Linked DNA regions of Noviherbaspirillum saxi. The protein of the gene in region 2 interacts with the protein of the main gene of each other region in a pairwise test. Links are inferred from orthologs where the notes say so. Each region holds a gene or a part of one and is shown on either strand. Other genes may lie near its edges.

The links.
Region 1: the proteins of secG (region 2) and secA interact in binary tests that used the Escherichia coli proteins (3 or more experiments, as listed by UniProt). The link is inferred for Noviherbaspirillum saxi from one-to-one orthologs.

The regions. Positions count from the first base shown.
Region 1 is NZ_QYUO01000001.1:765,672-777,761, reverse strand. Bases 6,752-10,093 are described here. They hold secA (preprotein translocase subunit SecA), read right to left. Parts: upstream 9,715-10,093; coding sequence 6,952-9,714; downstream 6,752-6,951. Other genes in these bases: D3871_RS03745 (M23 family metallopeptidase), read right to left, coding at 9,966-10,093; argJ (bifunctional glutamate N-acetyltransferase/amino-acid acetyltransferase ArgJ), read right to left, coding at 6,752-6,818. Outside these bases: D3871_RS03785 (sigma 54-interacting transcriptional regulator), read right to left, coding at 1-874; D3871_RS03780 (hypothetical protein), read right to left, coding at 971-1,507; D3871_RS03775 (D-amino acid dehydrogenase), read right to left, coding at 1,504-2,799; alr (alanine racemase), read right to left, coding at 2,835-3,998; 8-oxo-dGTP diphosphatase MutT, read right to left, coding at 4,262-4,684; D3871_RS03760 (ATP-binding protein), read right to left, coding at 4,703-5,578; more of argJ, read right to left, coding at 5,580-6,751; more of D3871_RS03745, read right to left, coding at 10,094-10,916; D3871_RS03740 (DciA family protein), read left to right, coding at 11,079-11,480; lpxC (UDP-3-O-acyl-N-acetylglucosamine deacetylase), read right to left, coding at 11,501-12,090. UniProt on the Escherichia coli protein: Required for protein export, interacts with the SecYEG preprotein conducting channel.
Region 2 is NZ_QYUO01000001.1:2,142,985-2,159,881, forward strand. Bases 7,560-10,553 are described here. They hold secG (preprotein translocase subunit SecG), read right to left. Parts: upstream 9,258-10,553; coding sequence 8,862-9,257; downstream 7,560-8,861. Other genes in these bases: D3871_RS10015 (NADH-quinone oxidoreductase subunit C), read right to left, coding at 7,560-7,738; D3871_RS10020 (NuoB/complex I 20 kDa subunit family protein), read right to left, coding at 7,761-8,237; D3871_RS10025 (NADH-quinone oxidoreductase subunit A), read right to left, coding at 8,241-8,600; tpiA (triose-phosphate isomerase), read right to left, coding at 9,297-10,043; D3871_RS10045 (NAD(P)H-quinone oxidoreductase), read right to left, coding at 10,172-10,553. In the rest of the region: D3871_RS09980 (NADH-quinone oxidoreductase subunit J), read right to left, coding at 1-31; NADH-quinone oxidoreductase subunit NuoI, read right to left, coding at 85-573; NADH-quinone oxidoreductase subunit NuoH, read right to left, coding at 592-1,659; NADH-quinone oxidoreductase subunit NuoG, read right to left, coding at 1,659-3,995; NADH-quinone oxidoreductase subunit NuoF, read right to left, coding at 4,084-5,379; NADH-quinone oxidoreductase subunit NuoE, read right to left, coding at 5,376-5,867; D3871_RS10010 (NADH-quinone oxidoreductase subunit D), read right to left, coding at 5,889-7,142; more of D3871_RS10015, read right to left, coding at 7,142-7,559; more of D3871_RS10045, read right to left, coding at 10,554-11,152; D3871_RS10050 (diguanylate cyclase domain-containing protein), read left to right, coding at 11,444-13,771; pnp (polyribonucleotide nucleotidyltransferase), read right to left, coding at 13,888-16,026; rpsO (30S ribosomal protein S15), read right to left, coding at 16,234-16,503; D3871_RS10065 (hypothetical protein), read left to right, coding at 16,684-16,897. UniProt on the Escherichia coli protein: Subunit of the protein translocation channel SecYEG. Overexpression of some hybrid proteins has been thought to jam the protein secretion apparatus resulting in cell death; while this may be true it also results in FtsH-mediated degradation of SecY.

The DNA.
Region 1 (12,090 bases), 1.4 Mb from region 2 along the record:
AACCCGGCTTGCCGCCGCGCTGGGCACTTGTGAATGCGCCGGACATATAACCGAACAATTCGCTTTCGGCCAGACTTTCCGGAAGTGCCGCGCAATTGAGTGCAAGAAACGGGGCATTGGCGCGCGGGCTGGCGCCATGACAGGCTTGGGCGACGAGTTCCTTGCCGGTTCCGGTCTCGCCGGTGATGAGCAAGGGTGCATCGACCGTCGCCACCCGTGCGCCCTGTGCCTTGAGCGCGCGAATTGCTTCCGATTCACCGAGTATGGCTTCAAAACCGCCACCTGCATGCTGCAGCGCATGCAGACGCCCGCCCAGCCGCCGTGGCGCATGCAGCGTGATGACACCGCCCACAGTAAGCCCGAGCGCGGAATCGGCCAGCTCGGACACGGGTGTGACTTCCAGCAGGAAAGGTTCGCCGCCAAGCCGGACTTCACGCGACGGGGCGCTGAACTTACTGGTCAGCAGTTCCGATTGCAGCGATGCTTCGCCAAACAGGGCCTGCAGGGTTTTTCCATGCAACTCGTTCTCGGGCAGGTGCGCAACAGCGGCGGCGGCGGCATTGGCCGCTACGATGCGCCCGGTCGCATCTACTGCCATCACCGGATCGGCCATCACCGCCATCAGGGTATCGAGATGCAGACGCCGGCGCGTGCCGGGCAACACGTCGATCACGTTGACCGCATACACACCGGCAACGCACATGACATCTTCCTGCAACGGGGGCAACAGGTCGGGTTTGAGCTGCGGGATATCGATGAAGACATCCGACGAGTCGACCTCGACGGCCACCACATTCAGGTTGCGGCGCGCCAGCACGGCGAGAATTTCATGGGCAATGCCGACGCGGTCGGCAAACTGGACGTTTATCCGCATAATCTCCTGTTTTTCGGTTCAAGCTGCCCGCGTTGTGCGGACGGCGAAGGCCTGGAGATCACTTTACCTTCGTAGCCGCAGCACGACAATAGCGCGCTAGAGCGGCTCGGCAACGTAGGCGCGCGTGCGCGACGCTGGAACGCGATAGGTATCGCGCGTGGAGACGGCCTTCAGCTTGCCGAGATCAAACGACTGGAGATGCTGCAACACCACCTGATTGATTGCCATTGTCGCCTGCATCAGCAAGAGATCGACGCCAATACGGGCTGCCGCATGCGCCGCATCCTGAGAAGCGAGCTTGCGGGGTGCGGACGATTCGGGCTTGACGGCAGCAACGCTGCGAAAGACGTCGGCCAGCGTGAGCGACCCCGAGTTAACGGAACAATACCAGGCATCCTTTTGCCGGGTATCCGGATGAACCAATCCGAACGCCTGCAGATTCGCGAGCAGGCTGCGCACGTTACGCACCGGCTGTCCCGATGCTTCGGCCAAGGCCGCCGCCGTCAGCGCGCCTGGATTAGCCATTATCAGGCGCCCCAGAAGATCGATCGCACAAGAAAACCTGGTATGCAACAACGCATCGCCGAACAGAAATTCCTGTATTGCCGGCCGCTCCGCCATTTCCGTATTCATGCCTGCACCTCTTGTGGTCTGGTGAACGTGTGGGCGGCTTTTCCATAACGATCCATGAAGAGGCCTTCCGTATCGATTTCCGGGCGTTTGCCCGACACCAGGTCGGCGACTACCCGTCCGGAACCGCAAGCCATGGTCCAGCCCAGCGTGCCATGGCCGGTGTTCAGGAACAGGTTGCGATAAGGAGTGGGCCCAACCACCGGCGTTCCATCCGGCGTCATCGGCCGCAAGCCCGCCCAGAATTGAGCGCGCGCGACGTCGCCGCCATTGGGGAAGAGATCGATGACGGAATGTTCCAGCGTTTCGCGGCGGGCATTGCGCAGGCACAAGTCATAACCCGAGATTTCAGCGGTGCCGCCGACCCGGATGCGGTCGCCCAGACGCGTGATCGCGACCTTGTAGGTTTCGTCCATGATTGTCGATTCCGGCGCGCAGGCACGGTCGTGAATCGGCACCGTGATCGAGTATCCCTTGATCGGATAAACCGGGATACGGATGCCGACGTCGCGCAGCAGCAGCGGCGAATAGCTGCCGAGTGCGAGTACATAGGCATCTGCTTTCATTTCGCCCGCAGTAGTTTTCACGGAAGCGATCTTGCGGCCGTCGGTGAGCAGGCGCTCTATGCCCACGCCGTAGTTGAAGATCACGCCGGCTTGCTCGGCCAGTTCCGCCAGGCGCTGCGTAAACTTGAAGCAATCGCCGGTTTCATCGTTCGGCAGGCGCAACGCACCGACGAACTTTTCCCGGACATGGGCCAATGCCGGTTCGACCGCGATGCAGCCGGCCGGATCCAGCACTTCGTATGGCACGCCATAGCGCTGAAGCACGGCGATATCCTGCGCCGACGCGTCAAGCTGCTTTTGCGTGCGGAATAACTGCAGTGTTCCCTGCATACGCTCGTCGTAGCTGATATGGGTGGAAGCGCGCAAGTCGATCAGACAATCGCGGCTGTATTCGGCCAGCCTGACCATGCGACCCTTGTTGATTTCGTAGCGCGTGCTGGTGCAATTCATCAGCATCTGCAAGACCCAGCGCCACATGTCGCGGTCTACGCTCGGACGAATCACCAGCGGGCTGTGGCGCATCAGCAGCCATTTGAGCGCCTTGACTGGAATGCCCGGCGCAGCCCACGGCGCGGAGTAACCGGGCGACACTTCACCGGCATTCGCGAAGCTTGTTTCCAGTGCGGCGGCCGGCTGGCGATCCACCACGGTGACTTCATGCCCCGCCTGCGCCAGATAGTAAGCGGATGCAGTACCGATAACGCCGCTGCCTAAAACGATGATTTTCACGATGCGTACCTCAAGGTATTGAATGAATCAGTTGGTCAGTTGGTCGGTTCGCAAGCCGGCTGGTACGTGCGCGTGGCATTTACCTGCATCGGTACACCGACGTACTGTCGCCGATAGCGGTTGCCGAGGCCGGTCAGGATTTCATAGCCTATCGTGCCTGCCTGGGCAGCCACGACGTCGACCGGTTGGTCGGGTGCAATCAGGTCCACCAGCATGCCGGGATGCAGCAGCGCCGGATCGGCTTCGGTCGCATCAACAGTGACGGTATCCATCGAAACATTGCCGACGATGGGTGCCCGCGTGCCGCCGATCAAGACCGCGCCGCGATTGCTGAAAGCTCGCAGCCAGCCATCCGCATAACCGACCGCGATCGTCGCGATGCAGCACGGACCGGACGCCTGGTAAGTCAAGCTGTAGCCGACGCGGTCGCCGGTACCAAGATAACGTGTCTGGATGATTCTTCCCTGCAGACGGACAACCGGCTGCATTGGGTTGTTGGCGCTGTCGATGCTCGGAGAAATGCCATACAGCGCTGCGCCCGGACGCACGAGGTCGAAGTGATAGTCGGGGCCGAGAAAAATGCCGGAGGAATTGGCAAAGCTCGCCGGACATGGGGGCAGGCCTTTTCTCAAGGCAGTGAACGCAGCCAGCTGCGCCTGATTCATCGGGTGCCCGGTCTGCTCGGCGCAAGCCAGATGACTCATCAGGTATTGCAGGTCAATTCCGCGCAGCGGATCCGGTTCCAGCAGCAAGGTCTGGACTTCGGATTTACTCAGGCCCAACCGCGACATGCCGGTATCGACTTGAAGAATCGCCGGGAGACGCCGGTTCAGGGTGTGTGCGGTGCGCTGCCATCCGACTACTTGCGGCAGGCTATTAAGAACTGGAGTAAGGCGATGCCGCACGAATTCCATCTCGGTGTCGACCGGCGGTCCATGCAGCACGAATATGCGCGTGGATTCCGGTACGTGCGGCCGGAGCGCAAGCCCCTCATCGAGGTGAGCGACAAAGAAATGCGTGCAGCCAACTGCCGACAACGCCGTCGCGACTTCATTGGCACCGAGTCCATAGGCGTTTGCCTTCAGTACGCCCGCGCAACGCGCTTTCCCGGCCAGCCGCTGCAATATACGGTAATTGCATTGAATAGCACTCAGGTCGATATTCAGTATCGCCCCGGCATGCTCGGCACGTTCTGCCATATATGGTCTCCAGTATTTTCTTGGGACATTTGTCCCAAGTATTTGAAGATCACATCAGCAACATATGTGCCAAAGCGAAAATACTATTCAGATCAACGACTTACCTAAGGTCTCAGCGCAATGCGCCACTTCCATGCTGTACATGCTTATGTACAGCATGGAAGTGGCGCATTAAAATTCTTTAAAATTCAATGACTTATGGAGCTGTATTTAAATAAATACAGCGTATACAAAGACGTACAGTTTGAATATCGAAAGAGAATCTACAGAATTTTCGTGACTTGGCGTGCATAGCGCACCCGGTCAAGCCATTCGATCAAAGGGATGGTCGCCGGAAGCAACGGCTCGACGCCCAAGGCTCCCTGCCAGGCAAAAGCCTGGCCTTCCAGCGACTGCGGTTCGCCATCCCAATCGCGGCTGATATAAAAATGCAGACGCACATGTGCGTGTGGATACACATGCTCGACACCGCACCAGGGTTCGACCGAAACAATCTGTACACCAAGTTCTTCGACGAATTCCCGCTTGAGCGCATTCTCGATGGTTTCGCCGGGCTCGACCTTGCCGCCGGGGAATTCCCAGTAGCCTGCATAAGGCTTGCCATCCGGACGCTGTGCAAGCAGCACATCGCCGTTCGGCTTCATGAGGATGCCGACTGCAACGTCGATCGGAGAAGCGGAAGTCATTGTGATACCGGTACCCTGTCAGCGGCCAAGCTTGCCGGCATGGTCTTTGGCGAACTGCCATGCCACCCGTCCCGAGCGCGAGCCGCGTTGCAAAGCCCAGCGCAATGCATCGCCGCGCGCCTCTTCGATTTGCTGCGCATTGCAGCCGAAATGCCGGAGCCAGTGCGCAGCAATGTCCAGATAGTCATCCTGCTTGAAGGGATAAAACGATACCCAGAGGCCGAAGCGCTCGGACAGTGAAATTTTTTCTTCCACGGTTTCGCCGGGATGCAAATCGCCATCCTCAGTGTGCACATAGCTGGCGTTATCCGACATGCGTTCGGGCAGCAGATGGCGGCGATTGGAAGTCGCATAGATCAGCACATTGTCCGACTGGGCGGCGATGCTGCCGTCCAGCGCGACCTTCAGCGCCTTGTAACCGCTCTCGCCTTCCTCGAACGACAGGTCGTCGCAAAAGATCACAAATCGCTCGGGACGTCCCGCCACGAGGTCGACGATATCCGGCAGGTCGCCGAGGTCATCCTTGTCGACTTCGATCAGGCGCAAGCCCCGTGCCGCATACTGGTTCAGGCAAGCCTTGATCAGCGAGGATTTGCCGGTGCCGCGTGCGCCCGTGAGCAGCACATTGTTCGCAGGCCTGCCTTCGACGAATTGGCGGGTGTTCTGCTCGATCTGCAGTTTCTGCGGCTCGATGTTATGCAGGTCAGACAAGGTGATCGATGCGATATGGCCGACCAGCTGCAGAAAGCCGCGCCCGTCCTTGCCGCCGCGCTTGCGCCAGCGGAACGCGGTGCCAGCATTCCAGTCGGGTGCGGTGGTAGTCGGAGGCAGTACCGACTCAAGGCGCGCGAGCATGGCTTCGGCGCGCAAAAGAAACTGATCGAGCTGTGTCATGTCAGGAACGGTAATCGGCATTGATGCTGACGTAGTCATGCGACAGATCGCATGTCCAGATGGTGGCGGCAGCCGTGCCGCGCGCGAGGCGCACGCGGATGGTGATTTCGCTTTGCTTCATGATGCGCTGGCCGTCTTCTTCCTTGTAATCCGGATTGCGGCCGCCATTCTTGGCAACCCATACGTCGTCGAGATACAGATTCAGCTTGCTGACGTCGAGGTCGTCGATCCCTGCATAGCCGATGGCCGCAAGAATACGGCCGAGGTTGGGATCGGACGCGTAGAAAGCGGTCTTTACCAATGGCGAGTGGCCGATCGAGTAGGCGATTTGCCGGCATTCATCCGCGCTCGCGCCCTCTTCGACCGTAATGGTCATGAATTTGGTCGCGCCTTCGCCGTCGCGCACGATCATTTGCGCGAGTTCCTGCGAAATGGCGGTAACCGCGGCGGACAGTTCAGCGTAAGCCGTTGAAGCGACACTGTCGACTTCCAGCGCCCCAGCGCCGGTTGCGATCAGAATGAATGAATCGTTAGTCGAAGTATCCCCGTCGATGGTGATGCAATTGAAGGACTTGTCAGCCGCTTCCTTCACCATTTGTTCAAGCACCGGCTGCGCGACCTTAGCATCGATAGCAAGGAAGCCGAGCATGGTCGCCATATTCGGCTTGATCATGCCTGCGCCCTTGCTGATGCCGGTGAGCGTCACGCTCTTGCCGTCTATCGTGACGGTGCGTGACGCCGCTTTCGGCTGCGTATCCGTGGTCATGATCGCTTCGGCGGCGTTATACCAGTTATCCGCTTTCAGGTTGGCGATTGCCTGCGGCATGCCGGCCTTGATGCGGTCCACCGGCAATTGCTCGAGGATGACACCGGTGGAAAACGGCAGGATCTGCGATGCATCGCACTGAAGCAATTCCGCCAGCGCTGCACAGCTTGCATTGGCGTTGGCCAGACCAAGATCCCCGGTCCCTGCATTCGCATTGCCGGTGTTGATCACTAGTGCACGTATCGGCGCGCTTCCATCCTTGAGTTTTTCCAGATGGATTTTGCAGACTTGTACTGGTGCCGCGCAAAAACGGTTCTTGGTGAAGACGCCTGCCACGCTCGCGCTGGGGGCGAGCTTCAGGACCAGCAAGTCCTTGCGGTTGGCTTTGCGCACACCGGCTTCGGCATAGCCGAGCTCGATGCCGGCAACAGGTTTCAGGTTGGCAGGAATGGGTAGAGGGAGATTGACGGCCATGGCAATGTTGCTCGTAGGACGGTGAAAAAAAGAAGCTTATTGTAAACGGATAGTTTGGGATGCACGCTGCATCACATGGACTCCAAAGAAAAAGGCGGGTCACCCCGCCCTTGCCTCGCATGGCTAATGTGAATTACGCCAGTTTGCCATGACACTGCTTGTACTTCTTGCCGCTGCCACATGGGCAAGGATCGTTACGACCTACCTTGGGCACTTCACCGGCTGATTGCAGGCGCGCATTATCGGGATTGGCAACCGGCGCCAGCAACTCTTCCGGAGCGGCATTCGGGTTGAAATCGGCATGCTGGAAATGCAGGTTTTCGACATGCGAATGCGACAGCTCTTCCTCGGCCGCATCGATCTCTTCGCGCGACTGGATACGTACTGTCATCACGATACGTACCACTTCATTCTTGATCAGATCGAGCATCTGGCCGAACAGTTCGAATGCTTCGCGCTTGTATTCCTGCTTCGGATTCTTTTGCGCATAGCCACGCAAGTGAATGCCCTGGCGCAGGTGATCGAGCGCGGCCAGATGTTCACGCCAGTGACTGTCGACGCTCTGCAGCATCACGCTGCGCTCGAAGCCGCTGAATGCTTCCCGGCCTATTGCCGCGATTTTCGTGTCGTAGGCATCATTGGCTGCCTTCAACACGCGTTCCAGCAAATCCTCGTCGCTGAGATCGGGTTCGGCTTCCAGCACCTTGGAAAGCGGCACCTCAAGCTGCCACTCGTTGGCCAATGCAGCTTCCAGACCCTTGATATCCCACTGCTCTTCCATCGATTCCGCGGGAATGAAGCTGCGGAACAGATCGGTGAACACACCCTGCCGCAACGACGCGATCAGATCGGCCACGTCCTGCGACTCAAGCAATTCATTGCGCTGCTGATAAATGACCTTGCGCTGGTCGTTGGCGACGTCATCGTATTCGAGCAACTGTTTGCGGATATCGAAGTTGCGGGCTTCGACCTTGCGCTGCGCAGATTCGATGGAACGCGACACGATACCGGCTTCGATCGGTTCGCCTTCCGGCATCTTCAGACGGTCCATGATCGCGCGTACGCGGTCGCCGGCAAAAATGCGCAACAGCGGATCGTCGAGCGACAGGTAAAAGCGCGATGAGCCCGGATCGCCCTGACGGCCTGAACGTCCGCGCAATTGATTGTCGACGCGGCGCGATTCATGGCGTTCGGTACCGATGATATGCAAGCCGCTTTGCGAGACCACATGATCATGCAGCGATTGCCATTCGTCGCGCAGAGTCTTTGACTGTGCCTGCTTGTCGGCATCGCCCTGGCCCGCATCGGCTTCAATGATCTGGATCTGCTTTTCGACATTGCCGCCCAAGACGATGTCGGTACCGCGACCGGCCATGTTGGTGGCGATCGTGATCATTTTCGGACGGCCTGCCTGCGCGACGATTTCCGCTTCGCGTGCATGCTGCTTCGCGTTGAGCACGTTATGCGGAAGCTTGGCCTTGGTCAGAATGCCGGACAGGACTTCCGAGTTTTCGATCGAGGTCGTACCCACGAGCACAGGCTGTCCGCGCTCATAGCAATCCTGGATATCCGTCAGCATTGCATCGTATTTTTCCTGCGCGCTCTTGTAGACCTGGTCCTGGCGGTCCTTGCGCTGGCTGGGGCGGTTCGGCGGGATAACCACGGTTTCGAGCCCGTAGATTTCCTGGAATTCGTAGGCTTCGGTATCGGCCGTGCCGGTCATGCCGGCCAGCTTGCCGTACATGCGGAAATAGTTCTGGAACGTGATCGACGCGAGCGTCTGGTTTTCGTTCTGGATCTTGGCGCGCTCTTTCGCCTCGACGGCCTGGTGTAAGCCGTCGGACCAGCGGCGACCTGTCATCAGGCGACCGGTAAATTCGTCGACGATCACGACTTCGCCGTTCTGCACCACATAGTGCTGATCCTTGTGATAGAGCGTATGCGCGCGCAATGCCGCGTACAGGTGATGGATCAGGGTGATGTTGGCGGAATCGTAAAGTGATGCGCCTTCCGGCAGCAGGCCCATACGGGTCAGGATCTCTTCTGCCTTTTCATGACCGGCTTCGGTCAGCAATACCTGGTGCGACTTTTCATCCTTGGTATAGTCGCCCGGAACTTCGATCTTGCCCTTGCCGTCCGGCGTTTCTTCGCCGATCTGCAGCGTGAGCTGCGGCGGCACATCGTTCATGCGGACATACAGGTCGGTATGGTCTTCAGCCTGGCCGGAAATGATGAGCGGGGTACGCGCTTCGTCGATCAGAATGGAGTCGACTTCGTCGACGATGGCGAAATTCAGGCTGCGCTGCACCCGGTCACCGGTGTCATACACCATGTTGTCGCGCAAATAATCGAAGCCGAATTCATTATTGGTGCCGTAAGTGATGTCCGATGCGTAGGCAGCCTGTTTGGCATCGTGCGCCATCTGCGACAGATTGACGCCGGTGGAGAGGCCGAGCCAACCATAGAGGCGTCCCATCCATTCCGCGTCGCGCTGGGCCAGGTAATCATTGACGGTCACCACATGCACGCCCGTACCGGCGAGCGCATTGAGATAAGCCGCAAGCGTCGCCATCAGCGTCTTGCCTTCGCCGGTGCCCATCTCGGCGATTTTCCCGTAGTGCAGGACCATGCCGCCGATCAGCTGCACATCGAAGTGACGCATTTTCAGCACGCGCTTGCTGGCCTCGCGGCAGACGGCAAATGCTTCCGGCAACATGTCATCGAGCGATGCGCCTTTCGCAATGCGCTCCTTGAACTCGGGCGTCTTGGCCTGCAGCTCGGCATCCGAGAGCTTTTCCATGGCCGGTTCCAGCGCATTGACGTCGCGGACGGTCTTTTGGTATTGCTTGATCAGCCGCTGATTGCGACTGCCGAAAATCTGGGTCAGTAATGACATGCTTGAATTCTGAAAATGGCCCCGCAGCCGCCATCATGGCACTTACGGTGTCCGAACTTGGCTAAATTGCGGATTCTATCATGCACCCCGGCGCACTCCGCTCGACGTACCACCATTGCCTGCCTTTTGGCCTGCCAGAACATGATGTAGGGGAATATTGGGCTTGCGCTTCAGGAAACAATAGCAGGGGCACAATATACCTAAGTGCGCCTGCCATGGGATGTAGAAGATTGAGACTGCTGGCTGGGCGGTTATTTCGGACTTAGTGCCGCGAGCTTTGCCTGGTCGGCGCCAGCGGCCAGGAATTTATGCGGGTCTTGCTGTACACCTTTGACCAGCACTTCGAAATGCAGATGCGCGCCGGTGGAACGTCCGGTGGAACCGATATCTGCGATATGCTGCCCACGCTTGACGATGTCGCCGACCTTGACCAACAAGCGCGACGCGTGAGCATAGCGGCTCACCATATCGTTGCCGTGATCGATTTCAAGCATATTGCCGAACTGATGATGGTATTCCGCGGCAATCACTACCCCACCGGCAGCGGCCACGATAGATGTACCGGTCGCCGCCGCGAAATCGATTCCTTCATGGAAAGCGCTGCGCCCGCTGAATGGATCGAGCCGCCATCCAAAGCCGGAAGCGTTGTAACTGACATTGACCGGCTGAATGGTGGGCAAGAGTTTCGATTTGACTTTCTGGCTCATGAGCGTGGTTTCCACGACATTCATGTAGTCGGCGCGATGCTCGACGTCTTTCGCGGTCGCGTCCAGCAATTGCTGAAACTCGTTCATGCTGATCGGCTTTTGCTTTACGCTGGAAGGTTCTGCACCGCCACGGCCCGGCAATTCCTTGAAGTTGAACTCCTGCGGCTTGACACCGGCCAGGCCTTGCACCCGTTCGCCGAGTGCATCCAGACGCATGAGCTGCGCCTGCATTTCTCCCAGTTTCATGGCCATTGCGGCCAGGTTTTCCTTGACGTATTTATCTTTTTTGGTGACGTCTTCCTGTGTGGCCGAGGCCAGCGCTTCTTTGACGATGGGAATATTCAGTTCAGCCGCATGCCGGAAAGTCAGGTAATACATGAGAGAAGCCGCCATGACGACAGCCAGTACAAATGCAAATGCTGCAAGTGCCAGATGCCAATGCGTGAGTGTGACGGACTTGGCATTAAAACGCGGGTGCAACAGGATAATTTGCATTATGACTCCTGCGATTCGTCCACCGGGAATGCGGTGTGATAAGGTGCGAGCATGATGCGCTCGTCCTCATTTTTCTCTTATGGTCCCGGCACACGGCCCGCACGCGGGCCTGCCAAGAAGACCGCTCAGGGTGTTACCGACTTCCTGCGCGCCAACGACAAGATGGCTGCACTATTGCCGGCCATCACGCGGATGGCTGCCTTGCAGCAAGATTGCTCGGCGATTTTGCCCGCGATGTTTGATGCATGTTCGGTCATTCAGTTCGAGGCGGGACAACTTGTTTTATCGACACCGAATGCCGCCCTCGCCGCGAAACTGAAACAACAATTGCCTAAGTTGCAAGAAGCACTATTGCAACGGGGCTGGCAGGTTAACGCAATACGTATCAAAGTGCAAGTTAGGAAGCTTGTCGAAAAGGCAAAGCCAGTGAAGCAACTAAAACTTCCTCCACAAGCGGTCTCGGCGCTTGCTTCACTGACTGAGGCGCTGGATGATTCGCCGCGCAATCAGGCATTGAAAGATGCCTTGAGCGCCATGGTGAATCGTCATCGACGCGCACGCTGACGGCTCATCGTGCGGCCAATCTAATTGAAGACCCACTCCTGCCGTGTTTGCCGCACATACGCTGGCGACGTGGCATCGTCAGAATCGAAGCTAACGATTTCGTAAGCATCGGGGTGCGCGAGCAGTTCACGCAATAAGAGATTATTTAACGTATGACCCGATTTGTGCGCTACATAACTTGCAAGCAAGGGATGTCCGATCAGATACAAGTCGCCGATGGCATCCAGTATCTTGTGACGGACGAACTCGTTGTCGTAACGCAGGCCATCCGGGTTCAGGATGCGATATTCATCCATCACGATCGCATTTTCCAGCGAGCCGCCGCGGATCAGGCCCATCCCGCGTAGCGTTTCGACATCCTGCATGAAGCCGAAGGTGCGCGCTCTTGCGATTTCCTTCACATAGGATTCGATGCCGAAGTCGACTTCGGCAAACTGGCCGGTCGCATCGACTGCAGGGTGATTGAATTCGATGAAGAATTTCAGACGGAAGCCGTCGTAAGGTTCGAGCCGCGCCCACTTTTCCTGGGCGCCCTTGCCTTCACGGACTTCAACCGGTTTCTTGACGCGGATGAATTTTTTGGAAACGTTTTGTTCCTGCAAGCCGGCCT
Region 2 (16,897 bases):
ACGCATAGAACAAAGCAGTTTTAAATTCCATAATCGACCAGGTAAGTCAGCTTTCTTTATGCAGGCCAGGACAGCCAATCAATATCAACGGTATGCAGCGTCGGCTGCGCGGGCAGCTGCGATGTCCTTTTCGTAACGGTCACCGACCGCCAGCAGCATCTCTTTGGTGAAATAAAGGTCGCCGCGCTTTTCGCCGTGATACTCGAGAATATTGGTTTCAACGATGGAGTCGACCGGGCAGGATTCTTCGCAAAAACCGCAGAAGATGCACTTGGTCAGGTCGATGTCGTACCGGGTGGTGCGGCGTGTGCCGTCATCGCGCTCTGTCGATTCGATGGTGATGGCCATCGCCGGGCATACCGCCTCGCACAGCTTGCAGGCAATACAACGCTCTTCACCGTTCGGATAACGGCGCAAGGCGTGCAAGCCGCGAAAACGTGGGGACAACGGTGTTTTTTCCTCAGGAAATTGCACGGTAATCTTGCGGGCAAACATATAGCGCCCGGTGAGCGCCATGCCCTTGAGCAACTCTCGCAGCATCAAGCTGCCGAAAAAATCTTTGATGGCTTCCATAGCGATCAGCCTCTTTCTTTACTTCCAAATATTCCAGGGTGTCTGCATCCAGGCTGCAACGATCACCAGATAAGCCAGTGTCAGCGGAATGAATACTTTCCAACCAAGACGCATGATCTGGTCATAACGGTAACGCGGGAATGAAGCGCGCGCCCAGATGAACAGCGATACAACGAAGAAGGTTTTCATACCGAGCCAGATCCATCCCGGAATGAAGTCGAGGAAGGATACCGGCGCCGCCCAGCCACCCAAGAACATCAGCGAGGCCAGCATCGAAATCAGGATCATGTTGGCGTATTCGGCCAGGAAGAACATCGCGAACGACATGCCGGAATATTCAACCATGTGGCCTGCAACGATTTCGGATTCGCCTTCAACCACGTCAAACGGGTGACGGTTGGTTTCCGCGATGCCCGAGATGACATAGATCACGAAGATCGGCAGCAAAGGCAACCAGTTCCAGGACAGGAAGCTCAGGCCCCTGTCGGCAAAATAGCCGCTGCTCTGACTCATGACGATATCGGTCATGTTCAGGCTGCCGGATACCATCAGAACGATCACCAGCGCGAAACCCATGGCGATTTCATACGACACCATCTGTGCCGATGCGCGCATCGCGCCCAGGAAGGCGTACTTCGAGTTCGATGCCCAGCCGGCGATGATGACGCCGTAAACTTCCATCGACGTAATTGCCATTACGAACAGCAGGCCGGCATTGACGTTGGCCAGCACGGTCTCGGGACCGAAGGGGATGACGGCCCATGCGGCAAGCGCAGGCATGATGGTCATGATCGGCGCGATCACGAACAATGCCTTGTTCGCCTTTGCGGGAACAACGATTTCCTTCAGCAGCAGCTTCAGTGCATCCGCGATCGGCTGCAGCAGGCCGGCAGGGCCGACACGGTTCGGGCCGATCCGGATATGCATCCAGCCGATCATTTTGCGTTCCCACAGGGTGAGGTAGGCGACGCATCCCATCAGCGGCAGAACGACCACCACGATTTTTGCCAGGGTCCACATCAGCGGCCAGACCGCACCGAACACATTCTGACCGGTGCTGTTAATGCTCAGGAACAGCTGATCCATTATGCCTTCTCCACGCTGATGGCGCCGAACATGCCGCCGAGTGCGATCGTGTCCGGATGTGCGGCCGATACGCGGACCACATTGGCCGGCAAGGCTGCATCCACGGCAACAGGCAATACCGCACTGCCCTGCCCTTGCATGACCCTGATCTGCGCCCCATCGGCAACACCCAGCTGTTCAGCCAGAATCGCGGACAGCCAAGCCTTTGGCGCCTTGGCATCCGCAGTCAGTTGCAGCGACTCAGCGCGGCGTACGATGGCGTCGGTGAAGTAGATCGGCACGTCGGCGATACGCTCGAGCTGGGTTGCTTCACCCGGCTTCGCAGCCTGCGGTTGTGCATTGACGACATTATTCAGTTTCGACGACAGGTCGGCTACTTCGGATACCTTGGCGCCGAGGATTTCAAGGCGGATCTGTTCGGACGTATCGTAGGCAAAACCGCCAATATCGAGCAGGTTGCCGAGCACGCGCAACACTTTCCATGCCGGACGGGTTTCCCCCAGCGGCTTGACGGCGCCATTGAATCCTTGCGCGCGGCCTTCGCAATTGATGTAAGTACCGGCAGTTTCGGCGAACGGCGCGATCGGCAGCAGTACATCAGCATAATCGGTGCCATGCTTGTACGGCGACATCACGACCACCATTTCAGCTTGCTGGAGTGCGGCGCGGGCGGCTTGTGGATCGTAGCAATCGTATTCCGGCTCGGCGTGCATGACCACGTAGGCCTTGCGCGGCTGCGCGAACATCTGCGCCGCGTTGGCGCCCTTGCCCGGCACCGCGTTGGCGATGTAACCGCCGACGGTATTGGCAGCTTCGGTCAGGTAGCCGAACTTCGCGTCGGTGTGTTGAGCGATCCACTGCGCTGCAGCGTGCAGTTGCGAAGCCTGAGGATGCTGAGCCGCCGCATTGCCCAGAACGACCGCCTTGCGCTCGCCGGACAGCAAGCTGGCGGCGATGCCTTTCGCGACTTCGCCCGGCTCGATACCGTCGTAACCGGCGGGAGCGGCAATACCTTTAGCGGATGCGATCGCGACCACGACTTCACTCAATGCCGACAGCCATTCGGACGGCGCCTTGATCATGCGATTGGCGATCGGCAGCAGCAGTTCGTCATCAGTGGCATTCAAGATGCTGATCTTGGAACCGCGCTTCGCGGCGTGGCGCAGGCGCGCAGCCAGCAAGGGGTGATCCTTGCGCAGGAAAGATCCGATCACAAAGGCACGCTGAGCTTGGCCAAACTCGTCGATCGACATGCCAAGCCATGGCGTGACTTGACCATCCAGGCTGAAGTCGGACTGGCGCAGGCGGAAGTCGATATTATCGGAACCCAGGCCGCGTACCAGCTTTTGCAGCAGACTCAGCTCTTCCAGGGTGGAATACGGTGCGGCTAATGCGGCGATCGCGTCGGCGCCATGCTCATGACGGATGTTGCGCAAGCCGTGAGCCACGTATTCGAGCGCGGTCTGCCAATCGGTTTCCAGCCACTTTCCGTCCTGCTTGATCATCGGGACGGTCAAGCGGTCGGCGCTGTACAGGCCTTCGTAGGAGAAGCGATCCTTGTCGGACAGCCAGCATTCGTTGACGGCCTCGTTTTCCAGCGGCAAGACACGCATGACCTTGCCATTCTTGACCTGTACGATCAGGTTAGAACCCAGACCATCATGCGGGCTGACCGAACGGCGGCGCGACAATTCCCAGGTACGGGCGCTGTAACGGAAAGGCTTTGACGTCAATGCACCGACCGGGCACAAATCGATCATGTTGCCCGACAGTTCGGAATCGACGCTATTGCCGACGAAAGTCGTGATTTCGGAATGCTCGCCACGATTCAACATGCCGAACTCCATCACACCAGCGACTTCCTGGCCGAAACGCACGCAGCGTGTGCAGTGAATGCAGCGCGCCATTTCACGCATGGAAATCAGCGGGCCGGCATCCTTGGGAACGACCACGCGCTTTTCTTCTTCGTAGCGCGATGCCGACGGACCGTAGCCGACGGCCAGATCCTGCAACTGGCACTCGCCGCCCTGATCGCAGATCGGACAATCCAGCGGATGATTAATCAGCAGGAATTCCATCACGCTCTTTTGCGCCTTGACTGCCTTATCGCTGTTGGAGCGCACGATCATGCCATTGGTCACAGGCGTGGCGCAGGCGGGCAAAGGCTTGGGCGCCTTTTCGACTTCGACCAGACACATGCGGCAGTTTGCCGCAATCGACAGTTTCTTGTGATAGCAAAAATGCGGTATGTAGGTGCCGATCTTGTTGGCGGCATCCATGACCATGCTGCCTTCTTGCACCTCTACTTTTTTGCCGTCAATTTCAATTTCAACCATGGCTATATTTGCCTAAGTATTTGTAGGGCACGCATTGCGCGCCGCTTGATATCGAATTCTGGAGCGCACTGCGCGCCGACCGCTTCCATCAGATGTAGGTAGGAACGATGCAGCGTTTGTGCTCGATGTGGTATGCAAACTCGTCACGGAAATTCTTGACCATCGCACGCACCGGCATCGCAGCCGCATCGCCCAAGGCGCAAATCGTGCGACCCTGAATGTTGTCGGCAATCGTGTTCAGCATGTCGAGGTCGTCAGCCCTGCCCTCTCCGTGCTCGATGCGGTGGACCATGCGATAGAGCCAACCGGTGCCTTCACGACACGGCGTACATTGGCCGCAAGACTCTTCGTAATAAAAGTACGACAGGCGCAACAGCGACTTGACCATGCAGCGTGTCTCGTCCATGACGATGACCGCCCCGGAACCAAGCATGGATCCGGCCTTCGCGATCGAGTCGTAATCCATATCCGTTGCCATCATCACGTCGCCGGTGAGCACCGGCATGGACGAACCGCCGGGAATGACCGCCTTGATCTTCTTTCCGTCTCGCATGCCACCCGCGAGTTCAAGCAGCTTGGCGAACGAAGTGCCCAGTGGCACTTCGTAATTGCCGGGCCGTGCCACGTCACCCGACATCGAGAAGATCTTGGTACCGCCGTTGTTGGGCTTGCCCAGCGCCGCATAGGCGTCACCGCCCATGCGCAGTATGAATGGCACTGCAGCGAAAGTCTCGGTGTTGTTGATGGTGGTTGGCTTGCCGTACAGGCCAAAGCTGGCAGGGAACGGCGGCTTGAACCGCGGCTGGCCCTTCTTGCCTTCGAGTGATTCGAGCAATGCGGTTTCTTCGCCGCAGATATAGGCGCCATAGCCATGGAAGGCATGCAGCTGGAAGCTGAAGTCGCTGCCCATGATCTTGTCGCCGAGGTAGCCCGCCGCACGCGCTTCTTCAAGCGCCTCTTCGAAGCGCTCGTATTCGGCCCAGACTTCGCCGTGAATATAGTTGTATCCGACGGTGATGCCCATGGCATACGCACCGATCGCCATGCCTTCGATCAGCGCATGCGGATTGTAGCGAATGATGTCGCGATCCTTGAATGTGCCTGGCTCGCCTTCGTCGGTATTGCAGACCAGATATTTCTGTCCCGGGAACTGGCGCGGCATGAAGCTCCACTTAAGACCCGTCGGAAAGCCTGCTCCTCCGCGACCGCGAAGCGACGAGGTTTTCAGTTCGGCGATCACCTGTTCAGGCGTGATCTTTTCGTTGAGAATGCGCTTGAGCGCTTCGTAGCCGCCACGCTTGACATAGTCCGCCAAATGCCAGTTGTTACCGTCGAGGTCGGCGAGAATCAGCGGATTGATGTGACGATTGTGCAGGCTGGTCATTTCTTCAATTCCTCTACCAGCGCATCGATCTTTTCATTCGACATGAAGCTGCACATGCGCTTGTTATTCACCAGCATGACCGGGGCATCGCCGCAGGCACCCATGCACTCGCCTTCGACTAGGGTGAACTGACCGTCGGCAGTCGTGTCCTTGTAGTCGATGCCCAGTTTGTCCTTCAGATAATGCGCAGCCTTTTCACCGCCCGAAAGCTGGCATGGCAAATTGGTACAGACCGAAATCTTGTACTTGCCGACCGGCTTGGTGTTGTACATGTTGTAGAAGGTCGCAACTTCCTGCACCGCAATCGGCGCCATGCCGATGTAGTTGGCAACGTCGAGCAGAACCTCGGGCGGCAGCCAGCCCGTTTCATTTTGCGCGATCGCCAGCGCCGCCATGACGGCGGACTGCCTTTGGTCGGCAGGGAATTTCGCGAGTTCGCGATCGATCTTCTTGTAAGCTTCTTGACTTAACAGCATATCGTCAACCATTCGTGCGCAAGGTATGCGCGGTTATCGGTCAATCTCACCGAACACGATGTCTTGCGTGCCGATGATCGTTACTGCATCCGCGATCATGTGGCCCTTGGCCATTTCATCGAGTCCCTGCAGATGCGGGAAGCCGGGCGCGCGGATCTTCATGCGGTAAGGCTTGTTTGCGCCATCCGAAATCAAATAGATACCGAACTCGCCCTTCGGATGCTCGACTGCGGCGTAGGCTTCGCCTTCCGGTACATGGAAGCCTTCGGTGAACAGTTTGAAGTGATGGATCAACTCTTCCATATTCGACTTCATGTTCACGCGGGACGGTGGCGCAACCTTGTGGTTGTCCGTCATGACCGGGCCGGGATTATTGCGCAACCATTCGATGCACTGCTTGATGATGCGATTGGATTGACGCATTTCCTCGACGCGTACGAGGTAGCGGTCATAGCAGTCGCCGTTCACACCAATCGGAATGTCGAAGTCGAGCAGGTCATACACTTCGTAAGGCTGCTTCTTGCGCAGGTCCCAGGCAATGCCGGAGCCGCGCAGCATCGGGCCGGTAAAACCCATGGCCTTCGCACGTTCGGGCGACACCACGCCGATACCGACAAGACGCTGTTTCCAGATACGATTGTCGGTCAGCAGGGTCTCGTACTCGTCGACATAACCCGGGAAGCGGTTCGTGAAATCCTCAATGAAGTCCAGCAGCGAACCCTGGCGATTTTCATTGAGCCGACGAATCGCCTTCTCATTACGGATTATCGATGCCTTATACTGCGGCATGGTGTCGGGCAAATCGCGATAGACGCCGCCCGGACGATAGTAGGCAGCGTGCATGCGCGCGCCCGAAACCGCTTCGTAGCAATCCATCAGGTCTTCACGCTCGCGGAATGCATAGAGGAAGACCGCCATCGCACCCACGTCCAGACCATGCGCACCGATCCACAGCAAGTGGTTCAGGATGCGCGTGATTTCATCGAACATCACGCGGATGTATTGCGCACGCAGCGGCACGTCGATACCCAGCAACTTTTCGATGGCAAGCACGTACCCGTGCTCGTTACACATCATCGACACATAGTCGAGACGGTCCATGTAGGGCACGGATTGCAGGTAAGTCTTTTGCTCGGCCAGCTTTTCGGTAGCACGGTGCAGCAGCCCGATATGCGGGTCGGCACGCTGAATAACCTCACCATCCAGCTCCAGCACCAGACGCAGCACGCCATGGGCAGCCGGATGCTGCGGACCGAAGTTCAGGGTGTAATTCTTAATCTCAGCCATTATTTCATCCCGTACTTTTCTTCACGAATCACGCGCGGAACGATTTCACGCGGCTCAATCGTTACGGGTTGGTAAATTACGCGCTTCTGCTCGGAGTCGTAGCGCATTTCGACATAGCCGGAAACCGGGAAGTCTTTGCGGAACGGATGGCCGATGAAGCCATAGTCAGTCAGAATGCGGCGCAGGTCGTTGTGACCGTCGAACAGGATGCCGAAGAAATCGAATGCCTCGCGCTCATACCAGTTGGCCGTGGACCAGACATCCACCAGAGAAGCAACGACCGGCATCTCGTCATCCGGCGCGAATACACGCACGCGAAGACGCCAGTTATGCGTCACCGACAGCAGATGCGACACCACGGCAAAACGCAGACCATCCCATGCCCCGTCACCGTAGGTAGAATAGTCCACACCGCACAAGTCGATCAGTTCTTCAAAGCGCAGATCGGCATGATCACGCAGGACACGCATCGCCGACAAATAATCGGAAGCACCGACAACCACCGTCACTTCACCCAGGGCCACCTTCAGGTCCTGAATCTGGCTACCAAGCGCATTGCGCAGGGCAGCTTCGAGGGTTTCAATTTTCGTCGTCATATCACTTTTCTTAGCGGCCCTCTTAACGCGCGATGGTATTGGTACGCTTGATCTTGTTTTGCAACTGGAGAATGCCGTACAGGAGCGCTTCCGCAGTCGGCGGACAGCCCGGCACATACACATCGACTGGAACGATACGATCGCAACCGCGCACGACCGAATACGAATAATGGTAATAGCCGCCGCCATTCGCACATGTGCCCATGGAAATGACCCAGCGCGGCTCAGCCATCTGGTCATACACCTTGCGCAAGGCCGGCGCCATCTTGTTACACAGCGTGCCGGCGACGATCATCACATCCGACTGGCGTGGCGACGGGCGAAACACGATGCCGAAACGGTCCAAGTCATAGCGCGACGCGCCTGCGTGCATCATCTCAACCGCGCAGCATGCCAGACCGAAGGTCATCGGCCAAAGGGAGCCGGTGCGCGTCCAGTTGATCAGTTTGTCTGCCGTCGTGGTGACAAAGCCTTCGTTCAATACGCCTTCAATAGACATGCCTTACTCCCAATCCAGCGCGCCCTTCTTCCAGATGTACCAGAAGCCCACTACGAATTCGGCGATAAACACCATCATCGTGATGAAACCCTGCCATCCGAGGTCTCGCATTGCGACGCCCCATGGGAAGAAAAATGCGGTTTCCAGATCGAACAAAATAAACAAAATAGCGACGAGGTAGTAACGCACATCGAATTTCATGCGCGCATCTTCAAATGCCTCGAAGCCGCACTCGTACGGAGAAAGTTTCTGCGCGTCCGGCTTATGCGGGGCGAGCACGCGCCCCAGCACCTGCGGAACGACACCGACGCCGATGCCGACGAGAATGAAAAGAAGTATGGGGAAGTAGTTTTCGAGGTTCACGATGAGAGCGGATGTTGGTTAATTGAATGATTTGCAAATCAAACCAAGATTCCTCGATAAAAAGCCAGCTCGGGCAGATCCCTTGCTGGCTTTAAATTATTGGTGCCGACGGCGAGACTCGAACTCGCACAGCTTTCGCCACTACCCCCTCAAGATAGCGTGTCTACCAATTTCACCACGTCGGCTCAAAGACTGCTATTTTACCCTGTTTTGGTGCGTTTGTTCAATGCACAATTGCCCACAAACAAGACCAATCTACAATTATTTTGGAATCTGATTTGCCTGCCCTGCGCCACCTGCCGGTGCGGTCGTTGAGGGTGCCGCATTACCTTGCGCAGCCGGGGCATTCGCAGGAGCAGGAACCGTAGCAGCGGGAACGGCAGGCAGACTATCCATGATGCCCCCATCAACCGGCGCACGCTTATTGCCAACGAATGCAAGGGCAAGTGTTGCACCAAAAAATATCGCAGCCGCAATCCCGGTGGATTTTGACAGGAAGTTGGAGGAGCCGGTCGCGCCAAACAGGCTGCCGGATGCACCGGATCCAAAAGCAGCGCCCATGTCGGCACCCTTCCCGTGCTGCAAAAGAACCAGACCGATGATCGCCAGAGCGGAGATCACCTGCACTACAACGACGACTGTGGACAATGCGTTCATTAAATACTTTCCAAATAAGGTGTTGTGTTGCCGTACCGCTTATGCCGCACGAACAATCGAAAGAAAATCAGCCGCCTTCAGCGATGCGCCGCCGATCAGCCCGCCGTCGATGTCAGTCATCGCCAACAGCTCCGCGGCGTTGTCAGGCTTCATGCTGCCGCCGTACAGGATTTGCACGGTCTCCGCAGCGCTCGCATTTTTAGCAGCCACGCGCGAACGCAGCATTGCATGCGCGTCCTGTGCCATTTGCGGAGTTGCGGTTTTGCCTGTACCGATCGCCCATACCGGTTCGTAAGCAATGACTATTTTTGCAAGCGCACCGGCATCAAGTGCGGCAAGCACCGCTTCAATCTGCGCACCGACAACTGCATCGGTCCGCCCTGCTTCACGCTCCTCGAGCGATTCACCGACACAGACAATCGGCGTCAGGCCTGACTTAATTGCGCGCGCAGCCTTTTGCGCGACGATCTCGCTACTCTCTCCGTGATACTGACGACGCTCGGAATGTCCGACTATCACATAGCGGCACTGAAAATCCGAAAGCATGGCGCCCGACACTTCACCAGTATATGCGCCGGATTCGTGCACAGACAGGTCTTGCGCTCCCAGTGCCACCGGCGTACCTGCCAAGGCAAGCTGACATTGCGACAGATAAGGCGCGGGAACACAGACTGCCACCGCACAAGCGGGCGCCCGCAACTCCGCCTTGAGCCCATCAAGCAGAACGCCATTGGCAGCAAGACCGCCATTCATTTTCCAGTTTCCGGCAATAAGTTTCCGACGCATAAGGGCCTAAAATTTCAATAACCCTTGATTTTAGCGCGCGGTAACAGAAGTGGTCAAACGCAAGCAATGGATTATGACCGCCGACAAACTCCCGACGTTCCGTATTTGGCGGTCAAGAGCAAACATTTTTACTGAAGCTGCAATACAATTTTGCCAACATGGGTACTGCTTTCCATCAGCGTATGGGCGGCCACCGCCTCTTCCAGAGAAAATACCTTGTAGATAACGGGCTTGATTCGGCCGTTTTCAATCAATGGCCAGACACGCTCCTGAAGATTGCCGGCGATTGCCTCCTTGAATTCGACCGAGCGTGGACGCAGCGTCGAACCGGTAATCGTCAGGCGACGGCGGAGAACCTGCCCGAAGTCTATAGCACCTTTGGCACCACCTAATACGGCGATGATCACAATACGACCATCATCAGCAAGGCAATTGATTTCCCTGCCCACGTAATCTCCGGCGACCATGTCGAGAATGACATTAACCCCTTTGCCGCCTGTTTCCGTTTTGACGACTTCGACAAAATCCTCATCACGGTAGTTAATGCCACGAACCGCGCCCAGCTCTTCACAGGCACGACGCTTGTCTTCGCTTCCCGCTGTCGCAAGGACACGGTGACCAAGAGCGGTTGCCATCTGTATGGCCGTAACGCCAATCCCCGACGTTCCTCCCTGCACCAGCAAGGTTTCGTTTTCCGCAAGTCCGGCCCGGTCGAACACATTGCTCCAGACCGTGAAAAACGTTTCGGGAAGTGAAGCTGCTTCCACCACACTCAAGCCTTTGGGAATCGGAAGGCATTGTCGAATCGGAGCAGCACAATACTCTGCGTAGCCGCCACCCTGCACGAGAGCGCATACCATGTCGCCCTTGCGGAACTGGCTTCCGCCAAGATCCCCATCGACGATTTCTCCTGCCACTTCGAGCCCGGGCAAGTCTGATGCGCCGGCAGGCACCGGATAATGCCCCAATCGCTGAATGACGTCAGGCCGGTTGATGCCAGCGGCATGAACCTTGATCAGCACTTCACCCGCTTTTAGTTCCGGTATTGGCCGCTCGCACAGTTGTAGAACTTCCGGTGGTCCGGGTCGGGTAATTTCAATGGCTCGCATGGTTTTATCTGTATGGGCAAAACTGCATTTTACGTCAGCTGATAATTTCCTTTTTTGGGCTGACATACGCTCCTTTGCGCTTGAATGAAGCACGCTCGTGTTTTGATTGACCGAGCACAATATTGCCTCATGACACTAGCTCAACAATGGTGCATGCAATTCCATTCATACATGCAAAAGTCAGAAGACAAACTTGTAACTGAACCCTGCAGATCCGTTACAAAAACAGTGGGAACTAATCAATCCCGTTCTATTTCCAAAGGGCAATATCGTTTCGTACAGGCAAACGCGATGCAGGGTGCAAATTCGTTCAGTTCGACCATCACACGCTTGATGTCTCCCGGCAAAGCATTGCTGCTTGATGAGAGCCTTAGCCTGGCCCTCGCTGCAGCCCGTCAGGTCGCGTTCGACTGGCATATTCCACTGGACCGGCTGTATCTGAATGGACACATCACCGAAGGCTTGAAAGAGGTGCTGCCGCCCGAAGGGATTGTCTGGACCTCCAAAGGATTGGCAGCCCTTGTTCATGACGACGATAAGGCGGAATTTTATAAACAACTGCATGAAGCCCTGCGTGGCGGAAGCCATGCGCCAGGCAGCTTGCATAACGTGCGGCTGCGTTTACAAGACAAGCGCATGGAATGGCGACGTATCGACATCAGTGGCAAAGTGGTAGAACGCGACAATGAAGGACGCGCATTGCGTATGGCAGGGATATTGACCGACCTGCACCAAGATGACACTGCCGCCATGCTCCATGACGACTTGGCAGTCACAGAAAAAATCAACAGTGCCATTCTGACAGCGGCGTTGGACTGCATCGTATCAATCAATCACCACGGCGAGATCATCAGTTTCAACCAGGCTGCCGAACATACTTTCGGGCATGCGAGCAAGGACGTATTGGGGAAGAAGCTTGCCGATATCATTATTCCGCCCGCATGGCGCGAGCGTCATCAACAAGGATTTGAACGTTTCCTCGCAACAGGAGAAAGCACCTTGCTGAACCGTCGAATCGAAGTCACGGCACAGCATGCGGACGGCTCCAGCTTTTCCGTCGAAATGGCAGTGGTTCCACTCTCTGTGGATGACAAGCCTGTATTCACTGCCTTCATCCGCGACATATCGGAACTCAAGCAGGCCCATGCAATGCTGAAAGACAGCGCACGTCGCTATCAGCAGTTGGTTGATCTGTCGCCAGAGGCCATCCTGGTTGTGCAACACGACTTGCTTGCACTGGCAAACCATGCGGCGCTGCGTCTTCTGGGCGCGCATACACTATCCGGGCTGCTTGGCAAAAGCATTCTGGATTTCATCCAGTGCGAGTCTCACGCCCTCTATTATCAATGCGCGCAAGCCGGTCTGTCCGACATGTCGGCCACAGGTTTCGTGGAACAAGTCTGGCGACGCGAAAACGGCACTGCATTCAATGTTGAAATCGGTGTCAGCAAAGTTGCCTACAACGATGCGCCCGCGCTGCAAGTGGTCGTGCGCGACATTACCCAGCGCAAGCGTGCGGAAGCCCTGCAGCTAGGGCAGAATCGCATACTCAATATGGTTGCCACCGGTGTCGCGCTGACCGAGATTCTTGAAGAGATCACGCGCTTTGCCCAAAGTCAATCGGAGCATGGCATATGCTCGATCCTGCAACTGAATGCCGATCGCACGGCGTTGATCGATTGCATTGCACCAGCACTGCCGGGAAAGTACACCAAGGCCTTGGGCGAGCTTTCGATCCAGCCCGGCAATGGTTCCTGCGCTACTGCGGTATCTCGGAGCGCACCAGTGGTGGTCGAGGATATTGCATGCGATCAGCTATGGGAATCGCTAAGGGAACTGGCACTGGAACACAGTCTAAAGGCCTGTACTTCATGGCCGATTTTCGGACGCAATAAAAAAATTCTTGGCACATTCGCGCTTTACTTCAAGGACGCAGTTGCGCCCGATAGCGACGATCGGCAATTGTCCGGCATTTGCACCAACCTTGCAGGAATCGCAATCGAAAGCCGCGCCTCCGAGGAGCGGATTCGCTATCTCGCGCACTATGATGGGCTGACCTCACTGCCAAACCGCTTCCTGTTCAAGGAATATCTCGACCTTGCCTTGCGCAATGCACAGCGGCATGGAAGCCGATTCGCGGTGCTGTTCCTGGACCTCGACAAATTCAAGGAAATCAACGATACGATGGGGCACGATGCGGGCGATCATGCTTTGCGCGAGATTGCACGGCGCATGCGCGCATGCCTGCGCGAAACCGACAAGATCGCGCGCATGGGCGGCGATGAATTCTATGTGCTGGTCGAAGATCTGGAACACGGCCGGCATGCCGCAGATGTCGCGCAAAAGCTGCTAATCGAGGCGGCGCACCCGGTTATGGTGGGCGGCAAGGAATGCCGATTGAGCGCCAGCATCGGCATCGGCATTTATCCGGAAGACGGCACGACCGGCTCGGCATTGTTGAAGAACGCCGACAACGCGATGTACCACGCGAAAGAGCGCGGCAAGAATGCCTTCCAGTTCTTTTCCACGCCTGTGGCAAATGACCATGACAAGTCATCGTCATTCAAGCGCGCGTCGACGCTGTATCGAATCGACGAAAAGCGAGTCGGACTGAACTGAGTATTGTGAACTGAGTATTGGGCTTTGGCCTGCCGCAATAAAAAACCGCCCGGGCTTTCGCTACGGGCGGTTTTTTCTACCCGGATCATCTCCGGCTAGACGTCAACTCTTTCAGCTTACTGCTGTTGCTGTTGTTGTTGCGCAGCGCCGCCTTCTTCGGCCGCGACGGCTTTCATCGACAGCTTCAGACGACCGCGATCGTCTGTTTCCAGTACCTTGACGCGTACTTGCTGGCCTTCCTTCAGGTAATCGGCGACCGCATTGACGCGTTCGTTGGCGATCTGGCTGATGTGCAGCAGGCCGTCTTTGCCCGGCATCACCTGAACGATTGCACCGAAGTCGAGAAGCTTGAGCACGACGCCGTCATAGGTCTTGCCGACTTCGACCGAGGCAGTCAATTCCTCGATACGACGTTTGGCTTCCTGGCCTGCCGCTGCATCGACCGATGCAATGGTCACGACACCTTCGTCGCTGATATCGATCTGCGTGCCGGTCTCTTCAGTCAGCGCGCGGATGACAGCTCCGCCCTTGCCGATGACGTCACGAATCTTTTCCGGATTGATCTTGATCGTGATCAGGCGCGGTGCGAAGTCGGACAGTTCACCTTTACCGTTCGGCATGGCTTCCTGCATCTTTGCCAGGATGTGCATGCGGCCTTCCTTCGCCTGCGCGAGCGCGACCTGCATGATTTCCTTGGTGATGCCCTGGATCTTGATGTCCATCTGCAGCGCGGTAATGCCGTTGGCAGTACCTGCCACCTTGAAGTCCATGTCACCGAGGTGATCTTCGTCGCCAAGGATGTCGGTCAGGACCGCGAACTTGCTGCCATCCTTGATCAGGCCCATGGCGATACCCGCCACATGCGCCTTCATCGGAACGCCGGCATCCATCAATGCCAGGCAACCGCCACAGACCGAGGCCATCGACGATGAACCATTGGATTCGGTGATTTCGGATACCAGACGCACCGAGTAGCTGAACTCTTCCGGCGACGGCAATGCCGCCTGCAACGCGCGCTTGGCCAGGCGTCCGTGACCGATTTCGCGGCGCTTCGGCGTGCCGACGCGGCCGGTTTCACCGGTTGCAAACGGAGGCATGTTGTAGTGGAGCATGAAGCGATCGGAGTACTCGCCCATCAGCGCGTCGATCTTTTGCTCGTCGCGTGCCGTGCCAAGGGTTGCGATCACCAATGCCTGCGTCTCGCCGCGGGTGAACAGTGCCGAACCGTGAGTGCGCGGCAGTACGCTATTACGGATGGTGATCGGGCGCACGGTACGTGTGTCGCGGCCGTCAATACGCGGTTCGCCTTCGAGGATTTGCGAACGGACGATTTTCGCTTCCAGATCGAACAGAACGCCGCCTACTTCGGCCGCATCCGGAGCGAGCAATCCGGCTTCTGCGGCCTGCGCTGACAGCGCTGCATTGACTTCTGCGGAAACGGTGTTGAGCTTTGCGGTACGCGCTTGCTTGTCCTTGGTCTGATAGGCTTCGCGCAGCTTCGCTTCGGCCAGTTCGGTGACGCGGGCAATCAATGCATCGTTTTTCGACGCGGGCGCCCACTGGACTTCCGGCTTGCCGCCGTCGCGCACCAGTTCATGGATTGCATCGATGACTGCCTTCATCTGCTCATGGCCATAGACCACGGCGCCCAGCATGATTTCTTCGGACAACTGATTAGCCTCCGATTCGACCATCAACACCGCCTGCTCGGTACCGGCGACAACCAGGTCCATCTGCGACTTCGGCAATTGCGAGGCGGTCGGATTGAGAATGTACTGACCATCGATGTAACCGACGCGCGCGGCGCCCAAAGGACCGCTGAAGGGGATACCGGCAACGCTGATCGCAGCCGATGCACCGATCATCGCAGGAATGTCGGGATCGATTTCCGGATTGACGGACAAGACATGAACGATGACCTGAACTTCGTTCAGATAGCCTTCGGGGAACAACGGACGGATCGGACGATCGATCAGGCGCGAGGTCAGCGTTTCCTTTTCGGAGGGACGGCCTTCACGCTTGAAGAAACCACCCGGGATACGGCCGGCAGCATAGCTCTTTTCGACGTAGTCGACGGTCAGCGGGAAGAAATCCTGACCCGGCTTGGCATCCTTGCGGGCAACGACAGTCGCGAGTACGACGGTGTCTTCGATCGACACCAGGACGGCACCGGATGCCTGACGGGCGATTTCGCCTGTCTCGAGTGTGACGGTGTGCTGTCCGTACTGGAAGGTCTTGGTAACTTTGTTGAACACGGTGTTTCCTTTCTATTTTTGCCGACAGATTTTCAGGCGCTGTCGTTCACCTCACCACGGATGGACGGCCACGCATGGCTGCCATCTTTCACTGTCAAACGCTTTCGCAAACGCTTTCAGAATACAAATCGCCAAATGACAAAATGCCTGCATCAGAAGACTGACGCAGGCATTTCATCTATAAAACCTGGCGAATGACGCCACAAATTACTTACGCAGACCGAGCTTCTCGATGAGGGCACGATAACGAGTTGCATCCTTGCCCTTCAGATAGGAAAGCAGGCTCTTGCGACGGTTAACCATCATGATCAAGCCGCGACGGGAGTGGTGATCCTTGGCGTGGGCCTTGAAATGGCTATTGAGTTCATTGATACGGGCGGTCAGGAGTGCAACCTGTACTTCTGGAGAGCCGGTATCGTTTGCGCCGCGAGCGTTATCCGCAATAATAGCGGCCTTGTTGATGTTTTCTACTGACATGACTTACCTTTCACATGCGGTGGACGGAGTCGCAACCCCAGCACACCGTGAACAATTGATAAAAAACCTTGGTCAAAACAACCAAGACGCGCAGTATATCGGAAATGATCCGTTTATTCAAATACTTAGATAGATGGGACCCGCGTTGGACGAAGCGTTTCCCTTGGCAAAGGAATCAGCATGAGCAGGCTTAAAAGTGCAACCCTTGTTGCAATCCTGACCACCCTTTCCGCCTGCGCATCCATCATGCCGCAGCCCGTCAATGTGGGCGATACCGCGACGGAGGTCATAACAAAACGTGGGCAGCCATCGCATCGCGTCAAGGACGCCAGCGGAGAAATTCTTGAATACGCCACGGGTCCATGGGGCCAGCGGACGTACATGGCCAAACTGG